Microbispora hainanensis: one gene and its partner. The protein of the gene in region 1 interacts with the protein of each later gene in a pairwise test. Links are inferred from orthologs where the notes say so. Each region holds a gene or a part of one and is shown in the gene's direction. Other genes may lie near its edges.

What was found.
Region 2: the proteins of OHB01_RS39705 (region 1) and OHB01_RS09355 interact in binary tests that used the Escherichia coli proteins (3 or more experiments, as listed by UniProt). The link is inferred for Microbispora hainanensis from one-to-one orthologs.

Annotation. Positions count from the first base shown.
Region 1 is NZ_CP108086.1:8,773,985-8,789,079, reverse strand. What follows is about bases 6,909-9,907. They hold OHB01_RS39705 (glutamate-5-semialdehyde dehydrogenase), read left to right. Parts: upstream 6,909-7,779; coding sequence 7,780-9,036; downstream 9,037-9,907. Other genes in these bases: OHB01_RS39700 (serine/threonine-protein kinase), read left to right, coding at 9,284-9,907; proB (glutamate 5-kinase), read left to right, coding at 6,909-7,787. In the rest of the region: OHB01_RS39740 (TIGR03960 family B12-binding radical SAM protein), read left to right, coding at 1-418; OHB01_RS39735 (TIGR03936 family radical SAM-associated protein), read left to right, coding at 513-1,241; OHB01_RS39730 (Rne/Rng family ribonuclease), read left to right, coding at 1,345-4,365; rplU (50S ribosomal protein L21), read left to right, coding at 4,554-4,868; rpmA (50S ribosomal protein L27), read left to right, coding at 4,914-5,171; GTPase ObgE, read left to right, coding at 5,268-6,617; more of proB, read left to right, coding at 6,642-6,908; more of OHB01_RS39700, read left to right, coding at 9,908-10,924; OHB01_RS39695 (M48 family metallopeptidase), read right to left, coding at 11,067-12,077; nadD (nicotinate-nucleotide adenylyltransferase), read left to right, coding at 12,192-12,803; OHB01_RS39685 (MFS transporter), read right to left, coding at 12,766-13,815; OHB01_RS39680 (hypothetical protein), read right to left, coding at 13,886-14,161; rsfS (ribosome silencing factor), read left to right, coding at 14,343-14,747; OHB01_RS39670 (histidine phosphatase family protein), read left to right, coding at 14,773-15,095. UniProt on the Escherichia coli protein: Catalyzes the NADPH-dependent reduction of L-glutamate 5-phosphate into L-glutamate 5-semialdehyde and phosphate. The product spontaneously undergoes cyclization to form 1-pyrroline-5-carboxylate.
Region 2 is NZ_CP108086.1:2,049,007-2,064,101, forward strand. What follows is about bases 5,757-8,755. They hold OHB01_RS09355 (sulfate/molybdate ABC transporter ATP-binding protein), read left to right. Parts: upstream 5,757-6,774; coding sequence 6,775-7,737; downstream 7,738-8,755. Other genes in these bases: cysT (sulfate ABC transporter permease subunit CysT), read left to right, coding at 5,757-5,995; OHB01_RS09350 (sulfate ABC transporter permease subunit), read left to right, coding at 5,988-6,785; OHB01_RS09360 (RrF2 family transcriptional regulator), read left to right, coding at 7,747-8,139; OHB01_RS09365 (serine/threonine-protein kinase), read left to right, coding at 8,203-8,755. Also shown: OHB01_RS09320 (ABC transporter substrate-binding protein), read right to left, coding at 1-30; OHB01_RS09325 (LacI family DNA-binding transcriptional regulator), read left to right, coding at 253-1,266; OHB01_RS09330 (LCP family protein), read left to right, coding at 1,440-2,855; OHB01_RS09335 (hypothetical protein), read right to left, coding at 2,856-3,929; OHB01_RS09340 (sulfate ABC transporter substrate-binding protein), read left to right, coding at 4,155-5,171; more of cysT, read left to right, coding at 5,183-5,756; more of OHB01_RS09365, read left to right, coding at 8,756-9,714; OHB01_RS09370 (ATP-binding protein), read left to right, coding at 9,799-10,737; OHB01_RS09375 (SCO5389 family protein), read left to right, coding at 10,834-11,220; OHB01_RS09380 (LLM class flavin-dependent oxidoreductase), read right to left, coding at 11,263-12,309; OHB01_RS09385 (glucose 1-dehydrogenase), read right to left, coding at 12,326-13,084; OHB01_RS09390 (HNH endonuclease signature motif containing protein), read right to left, coding at 13,483-13,977; OHB01_RS09395 (hypothetical protein), read left to right, coding at 14,517-15,095. UniProt on the Escherichia coli protein: Part of the ABC transporter complex CysAWTP involved in sulfate/thiosulfate import. Responsible for energy coupling to the transport system.

The DNA of each region.
Region 1 (15,095 bases):
CTACCACGACGGCAAGCCGTCGATCGTGGAGGGGCTGCTGTCGCGGGGCGACCGCCGGGTGGGCCGGGTCATCCGGGCCGTCTGGGAGGACGGCGGCAGGTTCGACGGATGGAGCGAGCACTTCTCGTTCGAGCGGTGGATGGCCGCGGCCGAGCGCGCCTTCGCCGACGAGCCGGTCGACGTGGACTGGTACACGACGCGCGAGCGGGACGAGCACGAGGTGCTCCCCTGGGACCACCTCGACGCCGGTCTCGACCGCGAGTGGCTGTGGCAGGACTGGCAGGACGCGCTGAACACGGTCGAGGTCGAGGACTGCCGCTGGACGCCCTGCTACGACTGCGGCGTCTGCCCCACGATGGGGACGGAGATCCAGATCGGCCCCACGGGCAGAAAACTGCTGCCACTCACCGTGATCTGACGGTCACGGCCTATCCTGAAAGACGATCGACCGACAGCGGAAGGACGACGGAACTCTGAAACCCGTTCCCGACGGGCCCGCGCCCGAACCCACCGTGCAGCGCCTTCGTGTGCGCTACGCCAAGCGGGGCCGCCTGCGTTTCACCAGCCACCGCGACATCTCCCGCGCCGTCGAAAGGGCGGTGCGGCGAGCGGGCATTCCGGTGGCCTACAGCGCCGGCTTCAGCCCTCACCCGAAGATCTCCTACGCCGGCGCCGCCCCCACCGGAGTGGCGAGCGAGGCCGAATACCTGGAGATCGGGGTGAACCGGCCGTGCGACCCGCGGCGGGTTCGCGACGACCTCGACGCCTCGCTGCCGCCGGGGCTCGACGTGCTCGACGTGGTGGAGGCGCGGGACGGGAACCTGGCCGACCGGCTGGAGGGCTCGATGTGGGAGCTGCGGCTCCCCGGAGCCGATCCGGGCGAGGCGGAGCGGGCGGTGAAGGAGTTCCTCTCGGCCGATCTGGTGGAGGTCGAGCGCCTGACCAAGAAGGGAATGCGGCGGTTCGACGCCCGCCAGGCGGTGCGTTCGCTGGCCGTCGTGGGGGAGCCGGGAATTACGGCAGGTCAGGAGACCGTTCAACCGTGTGTCATACTTCGTATGGTTGTTCGGCACGAAACACCTGCCGTCCGGCCCGATGACGTGCTCATGGGTCTGCGTCTCGTGGCAGGCTTCGCGCCGCCGTCACCCGCTGCGGTGACCAGGCTGGCGCAGGGGCCGCTCGACGCGACCGGTGAGCCCGCCGACCCGTTCGCCTTCGACCGGGCAGGCGGAGACCGATAAGACTTGCCGCCGAGGCGCCGACAGGAAGCCCGGCGGACCGCGAGAGACGAGAGCCTTCGCGCGGCGCGGCAACGTGCCCGGAGGCTGACGGGAGAGCGCCCGCATGCTCGACAACGAGCCCACTGACGGGGCTGTGAGCCTTGACAGTGACACGACAACAGAAGAACGCCGGCAGACCGGGGGAGAGGTCGTTTCTTCCGGTCCTTCGGTCGTATCCACGACCCGGCGCCGCCGGTCGGCGAGCCGTCCGGCCGGGCCACCGCCCGAGCCCGACGACCTGCCGCCGCCGGTGACCACCGTGGCCGCGGCCACCATGCCCAAGGCCGTGGAGACCACCGCGCCGAAGAGCGCCCGCGGCACCGTGCCGAAGAGCGCGGAAACCACCGTGGCCTCCGTGGCCGAGCCCGTGGCGGCTCCCGCGCAGGAGGAGCCTGCCGCGAAGGAGAAGCCCAAGCGGGTGACCCGCCGCCGCACCAAGGCCGCGGAGGAGCCGGTCGCCGAGCAGCCGCCGGTGACCGCGGAGGCCGTGACGGCCCCAATGGAGACGGCCCCGGCGGAGACGCCACCGGCGGCCGCGGAGACCGCCGCGGAGACCGTGCCGGCCACCGCGGAGACGGCGCCTGCCGCGCAGGACGAGCCGCCCGCGCCCACCCGGCGTCGCCGGAGCCGCAAGCGGACCGACGAGACCGAGACGCCCCAGCAGGCCGAAACGGCACAGGCCGAAGCGGCACAGACGGAAACGGCACAGACGGAAACGGCGCAGACCGAAGCGGTGCAGGACGTGCCGGCCGAGCAGCCTGCCACGTCGAGGCGGCGCCGCCGCGTCCGCGCGGAAGAGCCGGAGCCGGAACGATCCAGGGCGATGAGCGCCGCCGAGGCGGAGGTCGACGCCGCGCTGCGGCTCAACCTCCCCGACGAGGAGCCGCTGGACGACGAGCCGCTCGACATCGAGGACGTCGACCTGGAAGAGGCCGACGACGAGGACGGCGATCGCCTGGACGTGGTGGCCGACCCCTTCGGGCTGTCCGCGCAGCAGCCGGCCGTGCCCTCGGTGACCTTCCAGGCGCCGTCGGCGCTGTTCCAGCCGATCTTCCAGGCCCCTGATCCGTACGCGGTGCCCGTGCAGAGGGCGGCGACGCCCCCGGCCGAGCCGGTGCCGGCGGAGGACGAGGAAGCCGAGGCGGAGGAGCCGGAGGAGACCGTCGATTCCGGCGATGACGACTCCGAGGGCGAGGGCGGCACCCGCCGTCGTCGCCGCCGCAGGGGCGGCCGCGGCCGCGGTGCCCGCGCCAGGGACGCCGAGGACGGCGAGGAGCAGGAGAGCGAGGGCGAGGAGCCCCAGGCCGCGTCGGCCGAGGAGGACGACCGCGAGCAGGCGGAGGACGACTCCGAGGGCCAGACCGGCACCCGCCGCCGTCGCCGTCGCCGCCGCCGGGGCACCGAGGACGCCGATCTGACCCCCGACGACCCGCCGAACACCGTCGTCCGCATCCGGGCGCCCCGCGCGACCAGGTCCACCTCCGTGGACGAGGTCCAGGGCGTGCGCGGATCGACCCGGCTGGAGGCCAAGAAGCAGCGCCGCCGTGAGGGCCGCGAGCTGGGCCGCCGCCGTCCCCCGATCATCACCGAGTCGGAGTTCCTGGCCCGGCGCGAGTCGGTCGAGCGGATCATGGTCGTGCGCCGCCAGGGCGGCCGCACCCAGATCGCGGTGCTGGAGGACGGCGTCCTCGTCGAGCACTACGTCGACCGGGAGTCCAGCCAGTCGTACGTCGGCAACGTCTACCTCGGCAAGGTCCAGAACGTGCTGCCCTCGATGGAGGCGGCGTTCGTGGACATCGGCAAGGGCCGCAACGCCGTGCTGTACGCCGGCGAGGTGAACTTCGACACCGCGGGGCTGGAGGGCCAGCCCAAGCGGATCGAGGCGGCACTGAAGTCCGGGCAGTCGGTGCTCGTGCAGGTCACCAAGGACCCGATCGGTCACAAGGGCGCCCGGCTGACCTCGCAGATCAGCCTCCCCGGCCGCTATCTGGTCTATGTGCCGGACGGCTCGATGACCGGGATCAGCCGCAAGCTGCCCGACAAGGAACGGGCCCGGCTCAAGCAGATCCTGCGCAAGGTCATGCCGGAGAACGCGGGCGTGATCGTGCGTACCGCCGCGGAGGGCGCCTCGGAGGAGGAGCTCAGCCGCGACGTCGCCCGGCTGTCGGCCCAGTGGGAGAACATCCAGCGCAAGGCCAAGTCGGCCAGCCCGCCGGAGCTGCTGTCCGGCGAGCCCGACCTGACCATCCGGGTGGTCCGCGACGTCTTCAACGAGGACTTCAGCTCCCTGGTCGTCGAGGGCGACGACGCGTGGACGACGGTGGACGAGTACGTCCGCTACGTCGCCCCGCACCTGGCCGATCGGCTGTCGAAGTGGGAGGGCGAGACCGGCGCGTTCGCCGCCTACCGCATCGACGAGCAGATCGCCAAGGCGATGGAGCGCAAGGTGTGGCTGCCGTCCGGCGGCTCGCTGGTGATCGACAGGACCGAGGCGATGACCGTCGTCGACGTCAACACCGGCAAGTTCACCGGGCAGGGCGGCAACCTCGAGGAGACCGTCACCCGCAACAACCTGGAGGCGGCCGAGGAGATCGTCCGCCAGCTCAGGCTGCGGGACATCGGCGGCATCATCGTGATCGACTTCATCGACATGGTCCTGGAGAGCAACCGCGACCTGGTGCTCCGGCGGCTGCTGGAGTGCCTGGCGCGCGACCGGACCAAGCACCAGGTGGCGGAGGTCACCTCGCTCGGCCTGGTGCAGATGACGCGTAAGCGGGTCGGCCAGGGCCTGCTGGAGGCGTTCTCCACGCCGTGTGACTGCTGCCACGGGCGCGGGATCATCGTGTCGACCGAACCGGTCGAGGCGAAGCCCGAGCCACGTGGCACGCAGGGCAAGATGGCCATCGAAAAGGCGGTGGCCGAGAAGGTGGCGGCGAGCGAGGGCTCCGTCGCCGCGGCGGCGGGCTCGGTGCGCGAGAGCGTCACCGACGCCATCGACGCCGATTCCTCCGACTCCGACGGGGGCGACGGCTCCGCGTCGTCTTCCCGGGGACGGCGACGTTCCCGCAGGAAGACGGCGGAGTAGCGACTTCGTCAACCGGCGGTCCGCTCGGTTCGACCTGGGTACCGGATATCCGGTACCCTAGTCAACCGGTGCGCCTGGTGTCGGCGTGCCTGGCTTCGCGCGCCTGCCCGGATCGCCGGTCGTTTTATCGACAGCAGCTGGATGCGGGGCGCGGCATCTCAGCATTTAGCCAGTAGAAGGGTTCCGCGGTGTACGCGATCGTTCGTTGCGGCGGCAGGCAGCAGAAGGTCTCCGTCGGGGACGTCCTCGAGGTGGACAAGGTCGCCGGCGAGGTTGGGTCCTCGGTGTCGCTGCCGGCGGTGCTCGTCGTCAACGACGGCGATGTCACCACCGACGCCGCCACGCTTTCCCGGTTCCAGGTGACCGCCGAGATCCTCGGCGAGACGAAGGGGCCGAAGATCCGGATTCTGAAGTACAAGAACAAGACCGGATACAAGAAGCGCCAGGGTCACCGCCAGCGGTACACCCAGGTCAAGGTCACCGGCATCAACCCCGGACAGTAGTTTCCCGGGGGACGACCCCCGCTTACCCCCGAAAGGGAGTGAATCATGGCACACAAGAAGGGCGCCTCGTCCACCCGGAACGGTCGTGACTCGAACGCTCAGCGTCTCGGCGTGAAGCGTTTCGGTGGCCAGCTGGTGAACGCCGGCGAGATCATCGTCCGTCAGCGCGGCACGCACTTCCACCCCGGCGACAACGTCGGCCGTGGTGGCGACGACACGCTGTTCGCCCTGGCCACGGGCCGGGTGCAGTTCGGCACCAAGCGCGGTCGCCGCGCGGTGAGCATCGTCCCGGCCGCGGAGTAGATCCGCCCAGGACACCCACAAGCAGCGCGATGAGGCGGATCGAGCATTCGGTCCGCCTCATTCGTTTTTTCATACGGCAGTAAGGGGGAGCGGCTGATGGCCGACTTCGTGGACCACGTCGTCCTGCACATCAAGGCGGGTGACGGGGGCAACGGCTGCGCCTCCATCCACCGGGAGAAGTTCAAGCCGCTCGGCGGGCCCGACGGCGGCAACGGCGGGCGCGGCGGCGACGTCATCCTGGAGGTGGATCCCAACACTTCCACCCTGCTGGAGTATCACCACCGTCCGCACCGCCGCGCGGGCAACGGCAAGCAGGGCATGGGCTCCAACCGGGACGGCGCCAACGGCGAGGACATCGTCCTGCCCGTGCCCAACGGCACGGTCGTGAAGGACGCCAGGACCGGCGAGGTGCTGGTCGACCTCGTCGGCTCCGGCACCCGTTATGTGGCCGCGCAGGGCGGCTTCGGCGGCCTCGGCAACGCCGCGCTCGCCAACGCCAAGCGCAAGGCCCCCGGCTTCGCGCTGCTGGGCGAGCCGGGTGACGAGGCCGAGATCGTGCTCGAACTCAAGACCGTCGCCGACGTGGCGCTGGTCGGGTTCCCCAACGCGGGCAAGTCGTCGCTGATCGCGGCGCTCTCCGCGGCCCGCCCCAAGATCGCCGACTATCCGTTCACCACGCTCATCCCCAACCTGGGCGTGGTGACGGCGGGCGAGACGGTCTTCACGGTCGCCGACGTGCCGGGGCTCATCCCGGGGGCGTCCGAGGGCCGGGGCCTCGGTCACGAGTTCCTGCGGCACGTCGAGCGCTGCTCGACGATCGTGCACGTGCTCGACTGCGCGACGATCGAGCCGGGGCGCGACCCGGTCACCGACTTCGAGGTGATCGAGGCCGAGCTCGCGGCGTACGGCTCGTTGCAGGACCGGCCGCGGCTGGTCGCGCTCAACAAGGTGGACGTCCCCGACGGACGTGACCTGGCCGACATCGTCACGCCCATGCTGGAGGAGCGCGGACTGCGCGTCTTCGAGATCTCCGCGGCCAGCCACGAGGGCCTGCGGCCCCTGGCGTACGCGATGGCGGAGATGGTGGCCGCCGCCCGGGCGCAGGCCCCGGTGGAGGAGCCCACCCGGCTGGTCATCCGGCCCAGGCAGCTCGGCGAGACCGGCTTCGCCGTACGCAGGATCGACGAGAACCGTTTCCAGGTGACCGGCGAGAAGCCCGAGCGGTGGATCCGCCAGACCGACTTCTCCAACGACGAGGCCGTCGGCTATCTGGCCGACCGGCTCGAACGGCTCGGCGTCGAGGAGGAGCTGATCAAGGCCGGTGCGACGGCCGGCGCCGAGGTGATCATCGGCCCGATGGAGGGCGGCTACGTCTTCGACTGGCAGCCGTCGCATGGCACCGGGGCGACCATGGGACCGCGTGGCACCGACGCCAGACTCGGCTGATCGGGAGCCGGAGTGGGAGAGGGCGTGACAGGCAGGGAACGGATCCGCGAGGCCGCGCGGCTGGTGGTCAAGGTGGGGTCGTCGTCGCTGACGACGCCCCGGGGCACGATCGACGTCGACCGGGTGGACGCGCTGGTCGACGTGCTGGCGGCCCGGCGTACGGCCGGCACGCAGATCGTGCTCGTGTCGTCCGGCGCGATCGCCGCCGGGCTGGGGCCGTTGGGACTGCGCGACCGGCCCAGGGACCTGGCCACGCAGCAGGCGGCGGCCTCGGTGGGGCAGGGGGTGCTGGTCGCCCGCTACACCTCGTCGTTCGCCAGGTATGGCCTGCGCGTGGGGCAGGTGCTGCTGACCGCCGACGACATGATGCGCCGGTCGCACCACCGCAACGCGCAGCGGGCGCTGGCCCGGCTGCTCGAGCTGGGCATCATGCCCGTCGTCAACGAGAACGACACGGTGGCCACCGACGAGATCCGGTTCGGCGACAACGACCGGCTGGCCGCGCTGGTCGCCCACCTGATCCACGCCGACGGGCTGGTGCTGCTGTCGGACGTCGACGCGCTGTATGACGGCGACCCCCGCAAGGACGGCGCGACACGCATCGCCGAGGTCCGCGGGCCGGAAGACCTCGAAGGCGTCGAGCTGGGCACCTCCGGCCGGGTCGGCACCGGCGGCATGATCACCAAGGTGGAGGCCGCCCGCATCGCCACCGGGGCGGGTGTCCCGGTCGTGCTCACGGCGGCGGCGCACGCGGCCCAGGCGCTCGCCGGGGCCGACATCGGCACGTGCTTCCACCCGGGCGGCCGCCACCCCGGCACCCGGCTGCTGTGGCTCGCCCACGCGACGACCGGCCGGGGCCGCCTCTACCTGGACGCCGGCGCCGTCGAGGCCGTCGTACGGCGGCGCAAGTCGCTGCTGCCGGCCGGTGTGGTGAAGGTCGAGGGCGACTTCGCGGCGGGCGACCCGGTGGACGTGTGCGGGCCGTCCGGCGATCGGGTCGCCCGCGGCCTGGTGAACTACGACGCGGGGGAGATCCCGGAGTTACTCGGCCGATCCACCCGGGAGCTGGCGAACACACTCGGCCCGGAATATCGGCGCGAGCTGATCCACCGGGACGACATGGTCATATTGGAGCCCACAATTCGTGACGGAGCGCGAGGCAATGTCTGAGGCAGAGGAATTCCTGAAGGTCGCACGGGCGGCGAGAGACGCCGCGACGGTGCTCGCGCCGATGCCGCGCGCGCCGAAGGACGCGGCGCTGCGTGCCGTGGCCGACGCCCTGGAGGCCGCCACGGACGAGATCGTCGCGGCCAACGCCGTGGACGTGGACCGGGCCAGGGAGAACGGCACCTCCGAGGCGATGATCGATCGGCTGCGGCTCGACGCCGGCCGGATCGCCGCGATCGCGGCGGCCGTCCGCCAGGTCGCCGACCTGCCCGACCCGGTCGGTGAGGTCGTGCGCGGCAGCACACTGCCCAACGGCCTGGAGCTGCGTCAGGTGCGGGTGCCGCTCGGCGTCATCGGCATCATCTACGAGGGCCGGCCCAACGTGACCGTGGACGCGGCCGCGCTGTGCCTCAAGAGCGGCAACGGCGTGCTGCTGCGCGGGTCGTCCAGCGCGTACTCCTCCAACACGGCGCTGGTGCGGGTCATGCAGGAGGCACTGGCCGCGACCGAGGTGCCGGCGGACGCCGTGCAGCTCGTGCCGGGGCAGACCCGAGAGTCGGTCAAGCACCTGATGCGCGCCCGCGGGCTGGTCGACGTGCTGATCCCGCGCGGCGGCGCCTCGCTGATCAACAGCGTGGTCGAGGAGTCGACCGTGCCGGTGATCGAGACGGGCGTGGGCAACTGCCACGTGTACGTGGACGCCGACGCCGACATCGACACCGCACTGAAGATCCTGGTGAACGCCAAGGCGCAGCGGCCATCGGTGTGCAACGCGGCCGAGACCGTGCTCGTGCACGCCGCCATCGCCGACGCGTTCGTGCCCAGGGCCCTGACGGCGCTGAAGGACGCGGGCGTGACCGTCCACGGGGACGAGCGGGTGCGGGCCTACGGCGCCGACGTCGTGGCCGCCACCGAGGAGGACTTCACCAGCGAGTACCTTTCGCTCGACATCGCCGCCGCCGTCGTCGACTCGCTGGACGACGCGGTCGCGCACATCCGCAGGTATGGCTCGGCCCACACCGACGCCATCGTGACCCGCTCCCAGCAGGCCGCCCGCAGGTTCGTGGCGACCGTGGACTCGGCGGCGGTCGCCGTGAACGCCTCGACCCGGTTCACCGACGGCGGGGAGTTCGGCTTCGGGGCGGAGATCGGCATCTCCACCCAGAAGCTGCACGCCCGGGGCCCGATGGGACTGCCGGAGCTCACCTCCACCAAGTGGATCTACACCGGCGAGGGCCACGTACGCGTGTGACCGCCGGCCGCGGGTGAGCCGGGGACGCGAGCCGAGGCCCGCGTCCCCGGCCCCGTGGGACCGCAGTGCCGCCTCCACAGTGCCGCGTCTGGGCCGCGTCTGGGCCGCGTCCGTGGCGGCGGGCGCGGCAGGTTTTCGGGCCGGCGGCCCTATCAGCTTCCGGTCTGTCCGCGCCATCGGTTTTATCGCGATCGGACGGCGCGCCTCCGCCTGTTCGGACGGCCGGACCGCTATGGTTGGCGCTCCTATGGCTGGACGTCTCGGGCGGGTCGGCCCCTACGCGCTGCTGGAGCGGCTGGGCCGGGGTGGCATGGGTGAGGTGTACCTCGCCGTCGGCCGCCGGGGCGACCGCGTCGCGCTGAAGATGCTGCGCGACCCCATCGAGAACGATCCCGACGCCCGATTACGGCTCGAACGCGAGGTGCGGGCGCTGCGCCGGGTCGAGAGCCCGTACGTCGCCCAGGTGCTCGACGCCGACCTGTCGGGTGACCGGCCGTACCTCGTCATGGACTACATCGAGGGGGAGAACCTCCTCGACGCCGTACGGCGGCACGGGCCGCTGCCCGAGTCTCGGCTCATCACGCTGGCGCAGGGCCTCGCGTCGGCTCTGGCGATCATCCACGCGGGCGGGATCGTGCATCGCGACGTCAAGCCGGCCAACGTCCTGCTGGGCGAGGACGGGCCGGTGCTGATCGACTTCGGCATCGCCCAGGTGCTCGACGCGACGCGGGTCACGATGACCGGCACGTTCCTCGGCACGCCCGGCTACTGCGCCCCCGAGGTCTTCGCCGAGGAGACCGTGGGGGCGCCCGCCGACGTGCACGGCTGGGCCGCCACGGTGGCGTTCGCCGCCACCGGACGGCCGACCTTCGGCCGGGGCACCGCCGAGTCGCAGATGTACGCGGTGCTGAACGGCAAGGCCGATCTGGTGGGGGTGCCTGCCGCGCTGCTGCCGCTCGTGCGCGCCGCCCTGCACCGCGACCCCGCCCGCCGCCCGACGGCCGCGCTGCTGGCCGACCGGCTGTCGCGGCTCGCACGGGTCGCCGGGGAGTCGTCCCGCGCGCCGGGCGAGCCGTCCGCCGCCGAGACCACCACGCGTACGGCGATGGAGGCGGCACGGGCCCGCGCCGCGTCCGACGCCAAGCCGGGCGCGAAGACGGGCACGAAACCGGACGCGAAGGCGGGGGTCAGGAAGGCGGCCAAACCGGAGGACAAGCCGGTCAGGAAGGGCGCCGAGACCACGGCGCGGGAGCCGGCGACGGCGGCCGAGCGGGCCGCCCGGCGCGGCGGCCCCGCCGCCCGGCCCCGGCGGGTGAAGGCGGCCACGGCACTCGCCACCGCGCCGGAGGGGGCGCCGGAAGGGGCGCTCGGCATCCCGACAGGGAACGCGGCCCTGGTGCTGGTCGCGCTGCTCGCCGTGCCGTGCGTGGTGGTGTCGGTGGTCTATCCGCTCGCGACCTTCGCGATCACGGCGGCCCTCGCGGTGGTGATCAGGGCGGTGTGGACCAGTCACTGGCTCGTACGGCGCCGCAAACCCGGCCGGGCCCGGGCCTGCCTGCGCGCGCTGGCGTTCCCGCTCACGCTGGCCGGTTCGGTGTTGTCGGCCGTCGCGTGGCCGGGGCTGCCCGCGGCCGCGGTGGCGTTCGCGGGGCTGTGGGCGATCTCCGGGGGACGTCTGGAGCCCGAGTGGTGGTCTCGGCCGGTGCTCGTGACGATCGCCGGGATCGCGTTCGGCGTCGTCAGCGGCGCGATCATCGGCCGGGAGATCGAGCGCGCGGGTGCGGCGATTCCCGGCCTGCGGAGGGAGGGCCTGCGCGCGCTCGCCGTCCTGGGCGGGTTCGTCGCGCTCTGCGCCGCCGCCGTCCGCGCCGTGGCGTTCTTCTTCTGACGGCTTCTGACAGCTTCTGACGGCCTTCCGACGACTGTGGAAGGCCCGCCGCGGTGCACACACGGCTCGTCCGGGCGGGCCTACCCGGCGCCCGCCCCGGTGCCTGTCCCTGGAGCCCGGGCTCCGGGCCCGGTCACGGTGGTCAGTTCTCGCGGCGGGCGAAGCGGTTGAAGATGCGCTCGCCGGCGTGGACCGCGCCCTCGGCGACGTCGCGCAACACGCCGATGAACGGGTCCTGCGACTGCGCCCACGACTCGCGGTAGGAGTTGGCCGCCGCCTTGATCTCGTCGGTGAGGCGGGCGTTGGCGTCGTCCTCGCGGCGGGGGTAGGTGCCGGCGATGATCCGGTCGTACTCTCCGCTGCGCCGCCAGCGGTCGAGCTCGGCGACGCGGCTCACCGCGAACGGGTGGGTCGTGCCGAGCATGTTGAGGACCTTGAGCAGGCCGTCGCGCACGTCGCCCGCGGTGTCGTACTCCCTGGCCTGGTCGAGGAACGCCTCGATGTTCATCTCGTGCAGGCGGGAGCCGCCGGCGAGCTTCATGAGCGCCCGCAGCGCGGCGTCGGGGTCCTGCCCGGCGAGCAGGCCGCCGCGGTCGGCGGACATCTCCGCCTTGCGCTGCCACTCCTCCAGGGCGGCGACGATGACCCGCAGGCCGATGTAGCCGAGCGGGATCCAGGCCACCCGGGTGGCCAGGCGGGTCAGGATCGCGAGCATCGTGCCGTAGACGGCGTGGCCCGACAGGATGTGCGAGGTCTCGTGGCCGATGACGAAGCGCAGCTCCTCGTCGTCCATGAGGTCGAGCAGCCCGGTCGAGACGATGATGAACGGCTCGTCGAAACCGATCGCCATCGCGTACGCCTTCGGGTCCTGCTGCACGTAGATCTCGGGGATCCGGTGCAGGTCGAGGATGTAGGCGCTGTCGCGGCCCATGTCGTGCAGGGCGCGAAACTGGGTGTCGGTCGTGCGCACCGCGGAGGCCAGGAACATGAGGCGGAGCCGGCGCTCGCTGAACAGGCCGGACGTCCGCTTGAGCACCGCGTCGAATCCGGACAGCGACCGCATCGCGACGAGGGCGGAACGATCGGCGGGGTGTTCGTAGGCTCGCGAGCTGATGCCGGGCAGCTGCACGCGATTGCGATCGGGAGTGGTCATGTTCCGCATGCTATGTCTCACGGGCCGGACGCGCGCGGGCACAGCGGGGCGCCCGGGCCGTCACGGGAGGGCCGGTTTCCCGGTTGGTCCGGTAGGGGCGTTATCGTCCGTTCCATGCGTAACGGGACGGCGATCCGGCGACTGGGCGTGATGGGCGGGACCTTCGACCCGATCCACCACGGTCACCTGGTGGCGGCCAGCGAGGTGGCCCACCACTTCAACCTGGACGAGGTGGTGTTCGTCCCGACAGGTCAGCCCTGGCAGAAGGCCGAGCAGACCGTGTCCTCGTCCGAGGACCGCTATCTCATGACGGTGATCGCCACCGCGTCGAACCCGCGCTTCTCGGTCAGCCGGGTGGACATCGACCGGCCGGGCCCCACGTACACGATCGACACGCTGCGTGACATCTCCGCCGCGTACGGCCCGGACGTGGAGCTCTACTTCATCACCGGCGCCGACGCGCTCGCGCAGATCCTTAGCTGGCGCGACGCCGACGAGCTGTTCACGATCGCGCACTTCGTCGGCTGCACCCGGCCCGGCCACACGCTCCAGGACCCCGGCCTGCCGGCGGGCAAGGTCAGCCTGATCGAGATCCCGGCGCTGGCGATCTCCTCCTCCGAGTGCCGCGACCGGGTGGCCGCCGGGGAGCCCATCTGGTATCTCGTCCCCGACGGCATCGTGCAGTACATCAACAAGCGGCGCTTGTATCGCGATCCGGAGTCGTGACGGCCCGGCGCGGTCTCCGCCGGGCGTACGCCGCGGCGAGCGCGCCGGCGAACGCCGCGGCCCACAGCACCGGGCGGTAGGAGGTCAGGGCGAGGAGCCCGGCGCCGAGCGCCATCCCCACGGCGGTCGGGACGAACAGCACGGTGTTGGCGGTCGCCGAGACGGTGGCCAGCAGGTCGCGGGGTGCGATCCGCTGCACGGCGGTGAGGGCGGCGACCAGCACCCAGGGCAGCCCCAGCCCGGACAGCAGGCCCGCCGCCGCCACGACGGGCGTCGAGGGGAGGGCCCGCAGCGCCACCGAGGCGGCGTACAGGAGCCCTCCGGCGGCGGCCAGCCGCGCCTCGCCGGCCCGGCGCAGCAGCGGCCCCGCGATCATGCCGCCGAGCACCGTGCCGCCGCCCTGGATCGCGGACAGCACGCCGGTGAAGCCGGGCTCCTGGTGCAGGCCGTGATCGACGACGGCGAAGACCAGCGCCCCGTTGACGCCGGAGACCAGCATCAGCGCGGCCCCGGACAGCATGAGGCGGCCCAGGAGCGGGTCGCGGAACAGGAAGCGCGCCCCCTCCGCCGTCCGGGCCGCCCAGCCGCGCGTCACGCGGGCGCGTCGCACGGGGGCGGCCGGCAGGCGCAGCGTGCCGAGCAGCCACGCGCCGGCCGCGAACGTGGCCGCGTCGAGCGCGACCACCGCGTCGCCGCCCGCGACGGCGAACAGCCCGGCGCCCAGCAGCGGCGCGGCGAGGCGCGTGCCTTCCGACGCGCTCATGCGCAGCCCGTTGACCCCGGCCAGCAGGGTCTCCGGCACGGCGTCGGGCAGGACGGCCGCCTCCGCCGCGTCGAGCACGACGAAGCTCACGCCGTACAGCTGGAGCACCGCGAACACCAGCCAGACCTGCGCGGGGGAGCGGACCAGGAACAGCAGGCAGAGCGCCGCGCCCATCACGACGTTCGTCCAGACGAGCACGGGCCGGGCGCCGAGGACGTCGACCACCGCGCCGAGCGCGGGCCCGGCCACGCTTCCTGGACGCCGCCGGGCTGACCGAGCTGGCCGACGTACGGGTCCGGCGCGGAGGCAGGGAGCGCCGCTATCGGGCGGCGGGAGGCACGCCGCTGACCGAGCAGAGGGACGGCTTCCCGCTGCTCGCCGAGGCGCTGGCGCAGTCGCTGCGCGAGCGGGCCGGGCGGCGCCGCGCGGACGAGGAGGGGGTCACGGCCGACGCCGAGCTGTGGGTCGAGCCGGAGCTGTGGCACGACGTACGCGGCAGGATCCTCGCCGCGATCGTGGACCTGCACGAGGGCGCGGCGGCCCCGCGCACACCGGGGACGATCCGGGTCGGCGCGACGGTCGCCGCCTTTCCCATGACGGAATCCACGGGCACCGAAGGACGTTGAACCCCTGATCCCGGGCATAACACCGGAATGACAGGGTGTGCCGGTAGGGTCTCCCCGGGAAAGCCGGTTGTACGGGGCACGCGGACTGTGCACCCTGGAATGACACTGTGCACCCTGGAAGAACCCGTCAACGGAGGACAGAACCGAATCGTGACAGCATCCGAGAGATCGATCCAGCTCGTGCGCGTGGCGGCCGAGGCAGCCGCGGAGAAGCTGGCCGACGACATCATCGCCTATGACGTGAGCGACCAGCTCGTCATCACCGACGCCTTCCTCCTCTGCTCCGCGTCCAACGACCGGCAGGTGCGCGCGGTCGTCGACGAGATCGAGGAGCGCCTGCGCGTGGAGGCCGACGCCAAACCCGTACGCCGCGAGGGGGAGCGGGAGGGCCGCTGGGTCCTGCTCGACTACCTCGACATCGTGGTGCACGTGCAGCACGAGGAGGACCGCAACTTCTACGCGCTGGAGCGCCTGTGGAAGGACTGCCCGTCCATCGAGCTGCCGGAGAGCGTCAAGCGGGTCGCCGCCCAGCGCGGGCACGGGGCGGCCCGGTGACGAACGCGATCATCGGAGCGGCGCGATGAGCCGCCGCGTCGTCTGCCTGCGGCACGGGCAGACGCTGTGGAACGTCGAGAAGCGCTTCCAGGGGCACACCGACATCGCACTGGACGAGACCGGCATCGCGCAGGCGGCCCGGGCGGCCTCCCTGCTCGCGGCCCTGCGGCCGACCATGCTCGTCTCCTCGGACCTGCGGCGCGCGTACGACACCGCCTCGGCCCTCGGCCGGCTCACCGGCCTCGACGTGTCGGTCGACAAGGACCTGCGCGAGCGCGGCGGCGGCGAGTGGGAGGGCCTGACCCGCGACGAGATCAGGGCGGGCTGGCCGGTCGAATACGAGGCGTG
Region 2 (15,095 bases), 6.7 Mb from region 1 along the record:
CGGTATAAAGAACCGCGTTCGGTTTCGCATGGTGACTCTCCTTCCCCCACGCGACACCGCGCGGGGTCCGCAATCCCTGCCAGGCCCCGATGATCTGCGGTCCGCACCGCTCGCTCGCTGTGCCGTAGGTGCTGAACCGGATAAGTACCGAGACCGTAAAATCCGGATGTCGCCGGTGTCAATAGGGGAAGATGTAGGCAAAGTAACGGTAGTAAGGTGAGGGTCACTGGACCGGTTCAGCCGAGGGGACACGTGAGAAGACCGACCATCGCGGACATCGCACGGCAGGCGGGAGTCTCCAAGGGCGCGGTCTCGTACGCCCTGAACGGCCAGCCGGGGGTGTCGGAAGCGACCAGGGCCCGCATCCTGGCCATCGCGAACGAGATCGGCTGGCGCCCGAACATCGCGGCCAGGGCGCTCAACGGCGCCCGCGCGCACGCCGTGGGCCTCGCCCTGTGCCGGCCCGCCCGGTTCCTCGGCGTCGAGCCGTTCTTCATGGAACTGATCAGCGGCATCGAGGCCGAGCTGTCCGCCCGCTCCTACGCCCTGCTGCTCCAGGTGGTCGGCGACCACGAGGCCGAGATGGGCGTCTACCGCCGCTGGTGGGGAGAGGGCCGGGTGGACGGCGCGATCCTCGTCGACCTCCACCTCGACGACTCCCGCGTGCCGCAGGTGGAGGAGATGCGCATGCCCGTCGTCGTCCTCGGGCACCCCTCGGCCGCCGGATCGCTCGTGTCGGTCTGGGCCGACGACCGCGCGGCCGTACGCGAGACGGTGGAGTATCTCGTCGCGCTCGGGCACCGGCGGATCGCCCGCGTCGCCGGGCTCCCCCGGCTGTCGCACACCGCGATCCGCGACCGGGCGTTCGACGACGTCTGCGCGGGCCTCGGGCTGGACGCCTGCCCGATCGTGCACACCGATTACACGGGCGAGGAGGGCGCGCGGGCCGCCCGGCGGCTGCTCAGCTCGCCCGAGCGGCCCACGGCGATCGTCTTCGACAACGACATCATGGCCGTGGCCGGCCTGTCCGTCGCCCAGGAGATGCGGCTCGACGTGCCGGCCGACCTGTCCATCGTCGCGTGGGACGACTCCCCGCTCTGCCAGGTCGTCCGTCCGCCGCTGACCGTGCTCACCCGCGACATCCCGGCGTACGGCGCGCACGCGGCGCAGCGCCTGCTCGCGCTGATCGACGGCGTGGAGGCCGAACCCCTGGAGGACGAGGCCCCGCGCCTGACCACCCGCGGCAGCACCGCGCCGCCCCCCTAGCCTCCGGCGACGTCTCCGGGCAGCCGGGGCGGACGGGCTTGATCACCACTTACAGGATGGTTATCGGGTTCTAAAGGTGACGTTCAGGGGAGATCGCTACACTTGGCCCCGTTTGCCGCTACTGGCTCTCGACCAGGTGAGAAACGCCTGGTCCGACCCTCAGGAGCACGACAGTGGGTCACGTCGACGTCCGTCCCGCGCCCCCGGCGGAGGACCTCCCGGCGCCGCCGCAACGGACGCCGCCCAAATGGCGGCCATGGTTATGGGTCACGCTGTCCGGAGCGCTGGGCGTGCTCACCGGCGCCGCCACCTTCGCCGTCGGCGGGTACGTCAAGCTGAGCGGCAACGTCAAGCACGAGACGGTGACCCAGAAGGACCTCGGAGGCAAGGCCCGCCCGCAGAAGATCAGCAAGGCGCTCAACGTGCTGATCGTCGGCTCGGACCAGCGCAACGGCGCGAACGCCAAATATGGCAAGTTCCCCGGCGAGCGCACCGACACGATCATCGTGGCGCACATCTCCCCGAACCGGGACGGCGCGGTGCTGATCAGCTTCCCGCGCGACTCACTCGTCCGCCTCCCCGCCTGCCCGGCCAAGGGCAACCTGCCGGGTCAGCGGCCGCACATCGGGATGATCAACGAGTCGTTCAACTCCGGCGGCATCGCCTGCACCTGGAAGACGATCGAGGGCCTCACCGACATCCACATCGACCACTTCGTGAAGGTGGACTTCACCGGCTTCAAGGCGATGGTGAACGCGCTCGGCGGCGTGCAGGTCTGCCTGCCGCAGGCCGTCCACGACAAGAAGGCGCTGCTCGACCTCCCCGCGGGCAAGCAGACCCTCAAGGGCGAGCAGGCGCTCGGATACGTCCGCGCCCGCTACTCGCTCGGCGACGGCTCCGACATCGGCCGCATCCAGCGCCAGCAGATGTTCCTCGCCTCAATGGCCAAGAAGGCCATGAGCGGCGAGACGCTGACCAACCCCACGACGCTGTTCGGGTTCCTCGACGCGGTGACCAAGTCGATCACCACCGACCCCGACCTCACGGTCGGCGTGATGAAGGACCTCGCGATGAGCGCGAAGGGCCTGACCGCGGGGCAAATCCGCTTCGTCACCACCCCGTGGCGCTACTCGATCACCAACCCCGGCCGGGTCGAGTGGGTGCAGCCGCAGGCCCAGCGCCTATTCAAGATGGTCGCCGCCGACCAGATCGCCAAGAACGTCAAGAGCGGCGAGCAGAAGATCCCCAAGTCGCAGATCCACATCCTGGTCCGCAACGGCAGCGGGCAGCAGGGGCTCGGCACCCAGGTGGCCGCCGAGCTGGAGCAGCGCGGCTACCACATCGTCAAGGTCGAACAGGCGCCCAAGCCGTACCCCAAGACCCTCGTCGCGTACTCGTCGAACGGCGAGAGCCGCGCGTCCCGGCTGTTCCGCGAGCTCAAGAAGTCGCGGTCGCGCCTGGTGCGCACGGGCACCACGCAGACCCTCATCCTCGGGATCGGGGCCGACTGGCAGGGCTTGAAGCCCCCCAAGACGCTCGACGACGTGGAGGGCTTCGACGCCACTCAGGACAGCTGCACGGCCAGCTGACTAACCGAAGAGCCAGCCGAACAGGCCGCCGCCCCGGCCGCCCGACGACTCCTGCGTGGGAGCGGGCGCGCTGGTCGGCTGCTCGGTGGCCGGATCGGAGGTGGAATCCGTGTCGTCCCCGGTGTCCGTCCCCGAGGTCTGCTCGTCCGACCGGTCACCGGCGGACGAATGGTCATTGGTGTCGACCGCCACGCGCGACCGTGACGGGCGCGGGGTGTCGCCGCCCTGGGAACCGGGGTCCTGCGCGTGGGAGCGCGACGCGTGGGTGGGCGCGGACGACGCCGTGGGCGCCGACGTTCCGGACGTCGCGGGCCGGGTCTGGGCGGGCGCGGACGTGGGGGCGTCGGTCGGCACCCCGCCGGTGGGCTCGTCGGTGGGCTCGTCGATCGCCTCGTCGACGGGCTCGTCGGTGGACACCGCGTCGGAGTCCCCGGCCGCGGCGTCGTCGGCGGCCGGCGAGGCCGGGGCCGTCGCGGCCGTGCCCGCCTTGGCGGCGCAGTCCGTCCCGCCCGCGCACTCATCCCCGGAGGGCTGCCCGACCCACAGCGCCAGCGCCCAGATGACGCCCAGGGCGCCGACGGCGATCAGACCGGCGCGCAGCAGCATCCCGCCGCGCCGGGGACGGTCGTCGTCGTCATCCTCGTCGGGGGCGTTGCGCCAGCCGGAGCCGAGGAAGCCACGGGGATCGGTGTCACCGTCGCCCGTGTACTCCCTGCCACCCGCGTATTCAGTGCCGCTCGCGTACTCGGTGCCGCTCGCGTACTCGGTGCGCCCGTACTCGGTGCCGTACTCCTCGCCGGTCGACGGTTCCTCGGACCGGAACCGCGGCATGCGTCCGGCGGCGTAGTCATCCTGGTCGGCGTGGTCGGCGGGGGTCTGCGCGGGCTGCTCGGGCCGCCAGCCCTCCGACAGCACGTCGCCCTGATCGCCCGGCGCGCCGCCGAGCGCGTGCTCGTCCTGCTCCTCGGACCAGAACCGGTCTCCCTCCCCGCCGTACTGGCCTTCGCCCGGGATATACGGCCGGAGGTAGGAGCCGTCCTGCTCGTAGGCGTCCTCGGTGACCGGGTCGCGCATGAAGGTCCTTCCTCAGTGAGCTTTTGGGTCGTGTCCCAATAGCGAACGTTCCTAGCACTGGTCGACACGTCCTGTCTGGAAATTTCACAACAATCACTGGAAGCAGATTTGTCACGTCCGTAACAACCCCAGCAAACCCATCGGACTTGACGGGATTGCTGGAACGGTCTTTAATATCGACTAATCCGACTGACTAGGTAGGAATCTCCGGAATAGAGGACAGGCATGAGAGTGCGCAGGCTCGGGGCCATCGCAGCCGCCATCGTGGCGACGACCACCCTGGTCACCGCCTGCGGGGGAGGCGACAACGCCGCCGGGGGCGACGGCGGGGGCAAGGTGCAGTTGGCGCTGGTCGCCTACTCCACTCCCCAGGCGGCGTTCGAGGACGTCATCAAGGCGTTCCAGCAGACGCCCGAGGGCAAGAACATCACCTTCACTCAGTCGTACGGCGCGTCCGGCGACCAGAGCCGGGCCGTCGCGAACGGCCTCAAGGCGGACATCGTCGAGTTCTCTCTGGAGACCGACATCACCCGGCTGGTCAAGGCCGGCATCGTCGCGGAGGACTGGAACTCGGGCCCCACCAAGGGCATCCTCACCGACTCCGTCGTCGTCATCGGCACCCGCAAGGGCAACCCGAAGGGCCTCAAGACCTGGGACGACCTCGTCAAGCCGGGCGTCGAGGTGCTCACCCCCAACCCCTTCACCTCCGGCGCCGCGCGCTGGAACCTCCTCGCGGGCTACGGCGCCAAGTCGAACAAGGGCGCCGACCAGGCCGCCGGGCTCGCCTACCTCGACGCACTGCTCAAGAACGTGCCGGTCCAGGACGACAGCGGCCGCAAGGCGCTGCAGACCTTCGCCGGCGGCAAGGGCGACGCGCTCCTCACGTACGAGAACGAGGCCATATTCGCCCAGCAGAACGGCCAGGAGCTCGACTACACCATCCCGGACGCGACGCTCCTCATCGAGAACCCCGTGGCCGTGACGAAGACCAGCGCCCACCCCAAGGAGGCCCAGGCCTTCCTGAAGTTCCTCTACACCACCGAAGCCCAGACGATCTTCGCGAAGAACGGCTACCGCCCGGTGATCGACGGTGTCACCGGCTTCAACTGGGTGACGCCGCCGCAGCTCTTCACGATCCAGGACCTCGGCGGCTGGGACAAGATCACATCTGAGTTCTTCGACTCGAAGACCGGCAAGGTCGCGGAGATCGAGCGCAAGCTCGGCGTGGCCACCGAGAAGTAAGTGACGCGCAAGTGACCGCGATCACCGTACGACCTGCCCGGCGCCTGGCCGGCGGCACCGCCGCCGGCCTCGGCGTCGCGGTCCTCTACCTGAGCCTGATCGTCCTGATCCCGCTGGCCGCCGTCGTCTGGCGCTCGGCCGACCAGGGGCCCGGGTATTTCTGGCGCTCCGTCACCACCCCCGACGCCTGGGCGGCGCTCACCCTGACCATCGGCGCCTCCGCGCTCGTCGCCCTGATCAACCTGGTCATGGGCACCGCGATCGCCTGGGTGCTGGTCCGCGACCGTTTCCCCGGCCGGCGGGTGCTCGACACGATCATCGACCTGCCGTTCGCACTGCCGACGATCGTCGCCGGTCTCGTCCTGCTCGCGTTGTACGGCCCGCAGTCCCCGCTCGGGATCAACCTCGCCTACAGCAGGGCCGGAGTGGTGCTGGCACTGATGTTCGTCACACTGCCGTTCGTCGTCCGTACCGTGCAGCCGGTCCTGCTGGAGCTCGACACGGAGATGGAGCAGGCGGCGGCCTCCCTCGGCGCGGGGCCGTTCCAGACCTTCCGCCGGGTCATCCTGCCGAACCTGATCCCCGCGATGCTCTCCGGCACCGCGCTCGCCTTCACCCGGGCGATCTCCGAGTTCGGCTCGACCGTGCTCATCTCGGGCAACCTGCCGTTCAAGACACAGGTGGCGGCGGTGAACATCTTCAGCCAGATCGAGGGCGACAACACGACCGGTGCGGCCGCGATCTCGACGGTCCTGCTCGTGGTGGCCCTGGTCGCGCTGATCTCCCTCGACGTCCTGCAGCGATGGGGGAGCCGCCGTGGCTAAGCATGCCCTGCGCCTGGTCGCCGTCGCCTACGTCCTGTTCCTGCTGGTCCTGCCCGTGATCCTGATCGTCTGGCGGACCTTCGGCGACGGGCTGGGGCCGTTCGTCGAGGCCCTGACCTCCCCGTCGGCCCTGCACGCGTTCAAGGTCACGGTGACGGTCGCCGGATGGGCGGTCGTGGCCAACACGGTCTTCGGGGTCCTCACCGCGATCCTGCTCGTCCGGCACCGGTTCCCCGGCAAGCGGCTGCTGGGGGCGTTCATCGACCTGCCGATGGCCGTCTCGCCGGTCGTCGTCGGGCTCGCGCTCATCCTCGTGTACGGCCGCTTCGCCCCCTTCGGCGGCCTGCTGGAGAGCTGGGGGATCCAGGTGATCTTCTCCACCCCCGGCATGGTGCTGGCCACGGTGTTCGTGGCGCTGCCCCTCGTCGTACGGGCCATCGTGCCGGTCCTGGAGGAGCTCGGCGACGAGCAGGAGCAGGCCGCGCACACGCTGGGGGCGAGCCGTCTCCAGGCGTTCATCCGCATCACGCTCCCCGGCATCCGCTGGGCCCTCGGCTACGGCATCGTGCTCTGCCTGGCCCGTTCGCTCGGCGAGTACGGCGCGGTCGCGGTGGTCTCCGGCCGCCTCGTCGACCAGACCCAGACGCTGACGCTGTTCGTGGAGGAGCGGTTCCAGAACTTCGACCAGCCGGCCGCGTTCGCCGCCGCCACGGCCCTCGCCCTGATCGCCGTGGTCACCCTGCTGCTCACCAAGCTCCTGCGCCCGAAGGATCGCATCGATGGCAATTGAGGTACGCGACGTGAACAAGTCGTTCGGGACGACGCCCGTCCTGCACGACGTGTCGCTCGATGTCGCCGCGGGGTCGCTCACCGCCCTGCTCGGCCCGAGCGGCGGAGGGAAGTCGACGCTGCTGCGGGTGATCGCCGGACTGGAGCGGCCCGACACCGGCACGGTGCGGATCTCCGGCGTCGACGCCACCCGGCTGTCCCCGCAGCGGCGCAACGTCGGCTTCGTGTTCCAGCACTACGCCGCCTTCAAGCACCTCACGGTCTTCCGCAACGTGGCCTTCGGCCTGGAAATCCGCAAGCGGCCCAAGGACGAGATCCGCAAGCGCGTCATGGAGCTGCTGGAGCTCGTCCACCTGGAGAAACTGGCCGACCGCTACCCGTCCCAGCTGTCGGGGGGCCAGCGCCAGCGCATGGCCCTCGCCCGTGCCCTCGCGGTGGAGCCCCAGGTGCTGCTGCTGGACGAGCCGTTCGGCGCCCTCGACGCGCAGGTGCGCAAGGAACTGCGCACGTGGCTGCGCCGGCTGCACGACGAGGTCCACGTCACCACCGTGTTCGTCACCCACGACCAGGAGGAGGCCATCGAGGTCGCCGACACGATCGTGGTGCTGGCCGGTGGCGAGGTCGTGCAGGCCGGCAGCCCCGCCGAGGTGTACGACAACCCGGCCAACCCGTTCGTGATGCGCTTCCTGGGCCCGGTCACCGAGATCGACGGCAACCTGGTGCGCCCGCACGACATCGAGATCAGCCCCGACCCCGTCGAGGGCGGCTCGCCCGCCGTGGTCTCCCGCGTCGTACGGCTCGGCTTCGAGGTGCGCGTCGAGGTGGAGATCGGCGGGCAGGACGCCTGGGTCCAGGTGACCCGGGAGCAGGCCGACCGGCTCGGTCTCGGGCCTGGCGACGCCGTCCATCTGCGGCCCATCCCGGGCGCCCGGTCCCTGGCACTCGCGCTGTGATTGTGAGAAATGCGGCTTTCCGTTAGGACCCAATACGCCCTGCGCGCCGCCGCCGAACTGGCCGCGGCGGCGCCGGGGCCGGTCCCGGCTGAGCGGATCGCGGCCGCGCAGCGCATTCCGCGGCGGTTTCTCGACAACATCCTGCTGCAGATGCGGCGGGCCGGCCTCATCCACAGCCAGCGCGGGCCCGACGGCGGCTACTGGCTGGCGCGGCCCGCCGAGCAGATCACGCTCGCCGACGTCGTCCTCATCATGGAGGGGGCGCCCCCGGCCAGCGAAGGGTTCCACGGGGTCGCCGAGCCCCTCGGCGACGTCTGGACGGCACTGCGCGACCACGAGCAGGCGACGCTCACCGAGGTCACGCTCGCCCACATCGCAACCGGATCACTTCCACCCCTCTGATCCCGATAGTTGTGGAAGACTCCACATTCAGGTGGAACGTGCCGGGGCGTAGAGGCAGGCGGGATGGGTACTGCTGGGCAGCTCATCGTCAGGCGATACCGGCTGGTCCGCGCCCTCGGCCACGGCCGCTCCGGGCTGGTATGGGAGGGCCGCGACACGCTGCTCGACCGGCCCGTCGCGATCCGCGAGGTCCTGCTGCCTCCGAACCTGAGCGAGAGCGCGCGGTTGCGGCTCGCCCAGCGGATCTCCCGTGAGGCCCGCCAGGCCGAGCGGCTGCGTCACCCCCACATCGCCGCCGTCTACGACGTCGCCGACGAGGACGGCGCCCTCTACGTCGTGACGGAGCTGGTCCCGTCGCGTTCGCTCGACGGGGTGGTCTCCGGCGACGGGCCGCTGCCCCCGGCCGAGGCCGCGCGGATCGCCCGCACGGTGCTGTCCGCGCTCACCCACGCCCACGCCGCCGGCGTACGGCATGGCGACGTCCGGCCCGCCAACGTGCTCCTCGCGCACGACGGACGCGTGGTGCTCGCCGACTTCGGCGTGTCGGTGCCCGGTTCTCCCGGCTCTTCCGCCGATGCGTCCGGTCGTGACGCCGAGGCGTACCTCGCCCCGGAACGGGCCGCCGGCGGGCCGCCCACGGTCGCCGCCGACCTGTGGTCGCTGGGCGCCACCCTCCACACGGCCGTCACCGGCAGGCCGCCCGTGATGCAGGGACCCTCAGGGCAGGGGCAGCCGGTGCTTCAGGCGGAGGACGTGCCCGGGGAACTGCGCGCGGTGCTCGCCGGGCTGCTGGCCCGGGAGCCCAGACGGCGGATCGACGCGGAGACCGCCGACCGCCTGCTCGCCGAGATCGAGCCGCCCGCCCCACCCCGGCCCGTACGCCGTGGTCGTGCCCGTCTTGTCACCGGGATCGCGGTGGCCGTGCTCGTCGCCTGCGCGGTGGGAGGCTGGGCCGTCGGAGGATGGGCGGGGCTGCGGCCCGGCAAGGCCACCCCGGCTCCGACCTCCCTGTCGCCCTCCCTGTCGCCCTCCCTGTCGCCCTCTCTGTCGCCCTCGGTCTCGGTGTCGGCCTCTGGACAGCCCGCGCGGCGGCTGAAGCTGAAATGGCACACGTCCGACGCCGGCTGGCGGGCCGGTGTGCCCCGCGGCTGGATCCGCGAGGACGGGCCCTACTCGATCTCATGGCGCTCCCGGGACGGCGGGGCGGTGTTCACGGTCGAGGTGACCGCGCAGCAGGGCACCGATCCCCTGGCAGCGCTCGGCGAGGCGGAGGAGATCCTCCGTCCGGAGGCCAAGACCTATCGCAAACTGCGGCTACGCAGCGTGAACGGCGAGCACGGTCCTTCCGCCGACTGGGAGTTCACCTGGACCCCGCGCAAGGCGTCGGCGCGGGACCACCTGGCCAAGGGAGTGGAGTATCACCAGTACCGCCGGGTGATCTCCACGGCCACGGCGACGAGCGTGCTCACCTGGACCACCTCCGCCGCCGACTGGGACACCCTGCGGCCCACGCTCGCCAGGGTGCTCGCGCTCTTCCAGCCGCCGCCGGCGACCCCGTCACCATCCGCGGCCTGAAATCCACCCGCACGCTCCGTCGTGTGTGTCATGATGACGCACAGTGAAAGTGACAACGGTTTTCATTCCTGATCGGGGGCCATGATGCGGGTGGCGTTCGTCGGCAAGGGCGGAAGCGGCAAGACCACGTTGTCGTCGCTGTTCGCGAGATACGCGACGCGGAGAGGACCGGTCGTCGCCATCGACGCCGACATCAACCAGCACCTCGGCCTGGTCCTGGGTGTGGACCCGGCCGAACATCCGCCGCCGCTCGGCGGGATGCTGACCGAGATCAAGGACTACCTGCGCGGCGACAACCCGCTGATCCGCGACGCGGCGTCCATGGTCAAGACGACCCCGCCCGGGCGCGGCTCGCGGCTGATCCGGCTGGGAGACCCGTTCTTCCCCTCGTGCTCCGCCGAGGGCGTCTCGCTCATGGTCACCGGCCCGTTCGAGGAGGACGACCTCGGCGTCGCCTGCTACCACTCCAAGCTGGGCGCGGTGGAGCTCTATCTCAACCACCTGGTCGACGGCCCCGGCGAGTACGTCGTGGTGGACATGACCGCGGGGGCCGACTCCTTCGCCTCCGGGTTGTTCACCCGTTTCGACCTCACCTTCCTGGTGGCCGAGCCCACCCGTCAGGGGGTGAGCGTCTACCGGCAATACCGCGACCACGCCGCCGGGTTCGACGTCGCGATCGCCGTCCTGGGCAACAAGGTCCACTCGCCGGAGGACGTCGACTTCCTCCGCGAGCACGTCGGCGACGACCTGCTGACCTGGTTCGGCCACTCCCCCGCCGTACGCGGCATGGAACAGGGCCGGCCCTTCACGCTCGACGACCTGGAGCCCGCCGCCCACCTGGCCCTCGCCACCATGCTCGACCGGCTCGACGCACAGCCCAAGGACTGGCCGAAGTTCGGCAGGCAGGCGGCGGAGTTCCACATCAGGAACGCCCGCGCGTGGGCCAACCGCGCCACCGGAGAGGACCTGGTCGCGCAGATCGACCCCGATTTCGTGTACGGCCCCGCCGTCGCCGCCTCATGAACGTGTCGCCTCCGCGCCAGATGGAGGACCACGGAGTTCGATCTACCGTCGACTGCGTCCCCGCTCTCTGAGCAGACGCCGAGAGGAGAACAGCTCATGTCGCTGTCCGTGTCCAACGACCTGCTCGACCAGGCCCGCACCGGTGAGGTGGACGACGCGGCGTTCGTCGCCTGCGTCCGCGACTCGCTGCCGTACGCCTGGGCGACGATCACCGCGCTGGTCGAGCGGCGGGACCGGTCCGGCGCCGACTTCGCCGACAACCAGGTGCCGCCGCCCGACGAGACCGCTCGTGGTCAGCTGCTGCGCTGCCTGGCCAGCGACGCGATGCGCGGCGCCCTCGAAAGGCACTTCGGCGTACGGCTGGCCTTCCAGAACTGCCACCGCGTCGCGGTCTTCCGCCCCGACGCCACCGAGGCGTACCGGGAGTTCGTCACTCCCCGCGCGCAGATCCTGAACCAGAGCCCCGAACTGGTCGACTGCTGATCCCGGCTCCGATCATCTCCGGCCCGGGGGCGGCGCTCCGGTTCACGCCGCCCCCGGGCCTCGCTCTCCCCCGGCTTGCTCTCGCGAGACCTTGTTTCGCACGGCTGGAAGCACCTCCGCGCCGAGGCGTGCGATGTTCTCCAGCGTCCGCGCATGGTCTCCGGCACCCTCGACCATCAGGATGAGATGCCGCAGCCCGGTCCGCGCGGCCGTGGCCACGATCTTCTCCACGCAGTGCTCCGCCGAGCCCACCGGATGGATCCGGCACAGCAGGTCCACGTACTCCGGGATGTTCCGCCGTGGCGGCGGCCGGCCGTCCACGGGCACATAGCCGGCCAGACCCGGCCCGAGCCAGCGCGGCAGCGACTCCCGCATCTCCCGTACGGCCTGCTCGGTGGTGTCCGCCACGTAGCCGAGCGCGGCGCCGATGTGCACCACCGGGCCTGTCGGTTCCGCCCGGCAGGCGGCGTACGTGTCGTAGGCGGCGATCATCTCCGCCTTCTCGTCGTCGCCGATGTGCATGCCGAGCAGCATGGGCAGCCCCCGTTCGGCGGCGAGCCGGACCGTGGCGTCCGACGTGCAGGCGACGACCGGCGACATCCGGGCCTGCGGGACCATCGAGACCTCCCTGAACCGGAAGAACTCACCGTCCGCCCCCACCGGCCCACCGTTCAGCGCCGTGCACAGCAGGTCGAGCGATTCCGGGAAACCCCGCTCGAACCTCGCCACACCGGTCCCGAAGACCTCCAGCTCCAGCCATGGCCCGCCTCGCCCCACGCCGAGCCGGAACCTGCCGTCCGACACGTGGTGGAGGATCGCCGCCTGCTCCGCCAGCGCGACCGGATGCTGCGCCGACAGCACGCTGACCGCCGTGCCCACCGTGATCCGCGAGGTCCGGCCCAGCGCCACGGCCGCCAGCGTCACCGCCGACGGGCACACGCCGTACGACATGAAGTGATGCTCGGCGATCCAGGCGTCGTCGAACCCGGCCCGTTCGGCCGCCTCGATCGCCTCCGCCGTGCCACGCAGCACGTCCCCCGGCGCCATGCCCGGGAAGCCCGCCGCGACCAGGAAGACGCCGATCCTCATGCCCGCGGCCATGTCCCTACCGTGGGCCACCGTTGACGTAGAGCGTCTGGCCGGTGACATACGACGCGTCGTCGGAGGCGAAGAACGCCACCACCGACGCGATTTCCGTCGGCTGGCCGACCCGCCGCAACGGCACGGCCTGCGCCATGGTCGCCTGGTGCTCCTCCGGCGTCACCCCCAGCCGTACGGCCGTCGCCTCGGTCATCGGCGTTGCGACGTACCCCGGCGCGACGGCGTTCACCCGGATGCCGAACGGGCCCAGCTCGATCGCCATGGTCGCGGTGAGCCCCTGAATGCCCGCCTTGGCCGCCGAATAGTTGGCCTGGCCCCGGTTTCCCAGCGCCGACCGGCTCGACAGGTTGACGATCGCTCCCGACCGCTGCTCCACCATGTGCTTCTGGACGGCCCGGCTCATGAGGAAGACGCTCTTGAGGTTCACGTCGACGACCTTCTCCCAGTCTTCCTCCGACATGCGGAACAGCAGGTTGTCGCGGGTCAGCCCGGCGTTGTTCACCAGCACGTCGATCTGCCCGAACTCGGCCATCACCCCCGGCACCAGCGCCTCGACCTGAGCACTGTCGGAGACATCGCAGCCGAACGCGACCGCCCTGCCCCCGGTCACGGTGATCTCGTCCACGATCGAGGCACACCGATCCGCGGTGAGGTCCACGCAGGCCACCGCCGCGCCCTCCGCGGCCAACCGCCGTGCGATCGCCGCGCCGATACCCCGCGCCGCGCCGGTGACCACCGCGAACTTCCCCGTGAACCGTGACATGGCCAGCCTCCTCACCCCGATTCGATCACAGCGACTCACTCCGAGTCACCCTCCCAGTCGTGTCACCGAGCAGCAGACGGGCGTCACAGACCGGCCGGCAAGCGTCACAGACCAGCGGGCGAGCCCCACGCAACGCTGGGCGCTGCTCGCCTACACCGCATGCCTACGCTGCTCACTCACTCCCGCAGCCGCCGGGCCTGTCCGCGCGTCGCCCGGGCCGGCCTGTGCGTCGCCCGGGCCGGCCTGTGCGTCGCCCACGCTCGCGCCTCCCGCCTCTCGCCTCTCGCCTCTCGCCTCTCGCCTCTCGCCTCTCGCCTCTCGCCCGCAGCCTCCGGGGCCTGTCCGCGTGTCGCCTGGGCTTGCCCTGCGCATTGCCCACCCCCGTACCTTCGGCCTCCTCACTCGTGTAGTCGTCGGGCTCGCCCGAGGCGGTGGTAGGTGAAGGCCCAGCGGTCTTCGCCGACGTTGCGGCGGGTGTAGCGGTCGGGGTGCTGGTAGCGGTCGCGGTTGTGAAACTGGCAGGCCGGGCCCAGCAGCTTTAGGTCCGTGAGCCCGCCGCTGCTCCAGTTGTCGGCGTGGTCGATCTGGCACATGGTCGCGGGCAGGGGGCAGCCGTCGACCCAGCACGTGGCATACCGGGCGAAGATGGCCCGCCGCTGGGCAGGAGTCGCCAGACGGACCTTGCGGCCCATGTCGAGGACCTGCCCGTCGGCGTTCATGACGATCCGCACCAGAGTCGAGGTGCGGGCGAGCCGGTGCACGCTGGAGACGGGCAGCACCTGCCCCGTCGCCAGCAACAACCCCGGCGGCACCATCCCCAGCGGCCCTCCCAGCGAGGCACCCAGTGCCGTCCCCAGCAGCGACCCGGGCAGCGTGCCTGCCGACGCTCCCAACGCCGCACCCAGCGACGCCCCGGGCATCGTGCCCGCCGACGCCCCGGGCGTCGTGCCCGCCGACGCACCTGGCGCTGCTCCGGGTGACGCCCCGGGAGCTGCTCCCGGTGCCGTTCCCGATGCCCATCCGGGTGGTGTCTCCCGCTCCGGTCCGGGCCCGCCGGGCGTCGCTCCCGACGGTCCCGATGTCCCCGACGCCTGCGTCGCACGCGAGCAGCGCACCTCGCCACTGCACCGCCACGCGCCCTGGCCGTCGCACCGGCACGTGCTCTGGCCACGCCGGCAGTCCCCCGCAGGCCCAGGCCCGGCGTGGGTGTGACGTGCGGAGGCGTCCTCGGGCGGAGGGTCCGGCCACGCCGCCTCCGAAGGCGCTGCCTTCGAAGGCGTTGTGTGCGATGGAGCAGCCTCCGAGCACGCTGCCTGTGATAGCGGCGCGTCCGAAGCCGTCGCGTCCGAAACCGTCGCACCCGAAGCCGTCGCGCCCGAAGGGGCTGTGTCCGAAGGGGCTGTGTGCGCATGCCCGTCACCGTCGGCAGGGCATGCTGACGCGCGCCGCGCGGTGTGCGGTGTTCCAGACTTGGCCGCAACGCGGTCGCCGTCTCCACCTTGGCGGGCACGGTCTCGCCGCCCTCGGCGGCGGCGGCGTTCACGGTGTGGTCGCCCTCAGCAGAGGCGGTGCTTGCGGTGTCGCGCAGCTCGCACTCACCTGCATCACTCCCCGCACCGGCATCCGCCTCAGCCTCGCCGGTGTCGAACTCCTCCGGGATGTCGGGGTCGTCAGCGCCGCCCGCAGCGCCGGGGTCGCCCAACGCGCCGGAAACGGTGTCATCGGCCCGGCTCAGGTCGTCGGCGCTTCCGGTGGCGTCGGGGGCGTAGGCGTTGGTGTCGTCGGCGCTCTCCGCACCGGCATCTGCCTCAGCCTCGGCATTGTCGAGGTCGTCGGCCTGGCCGGGTGCAGGGTCGCCCGTGTCGTCCCGGCCTTCCTCGAAGTCCGCGGCGTCCCGCGTGTCTTCGGCGTGGTCGGTGGTGTCGTCGGCCTGGCCCGGCTCGTCAGTGGTTCCGGTGGTGTCGGGGATGTAGTCGCTGGGGGCGCTGTCGCCGAGGTCCACGAAGTGGTC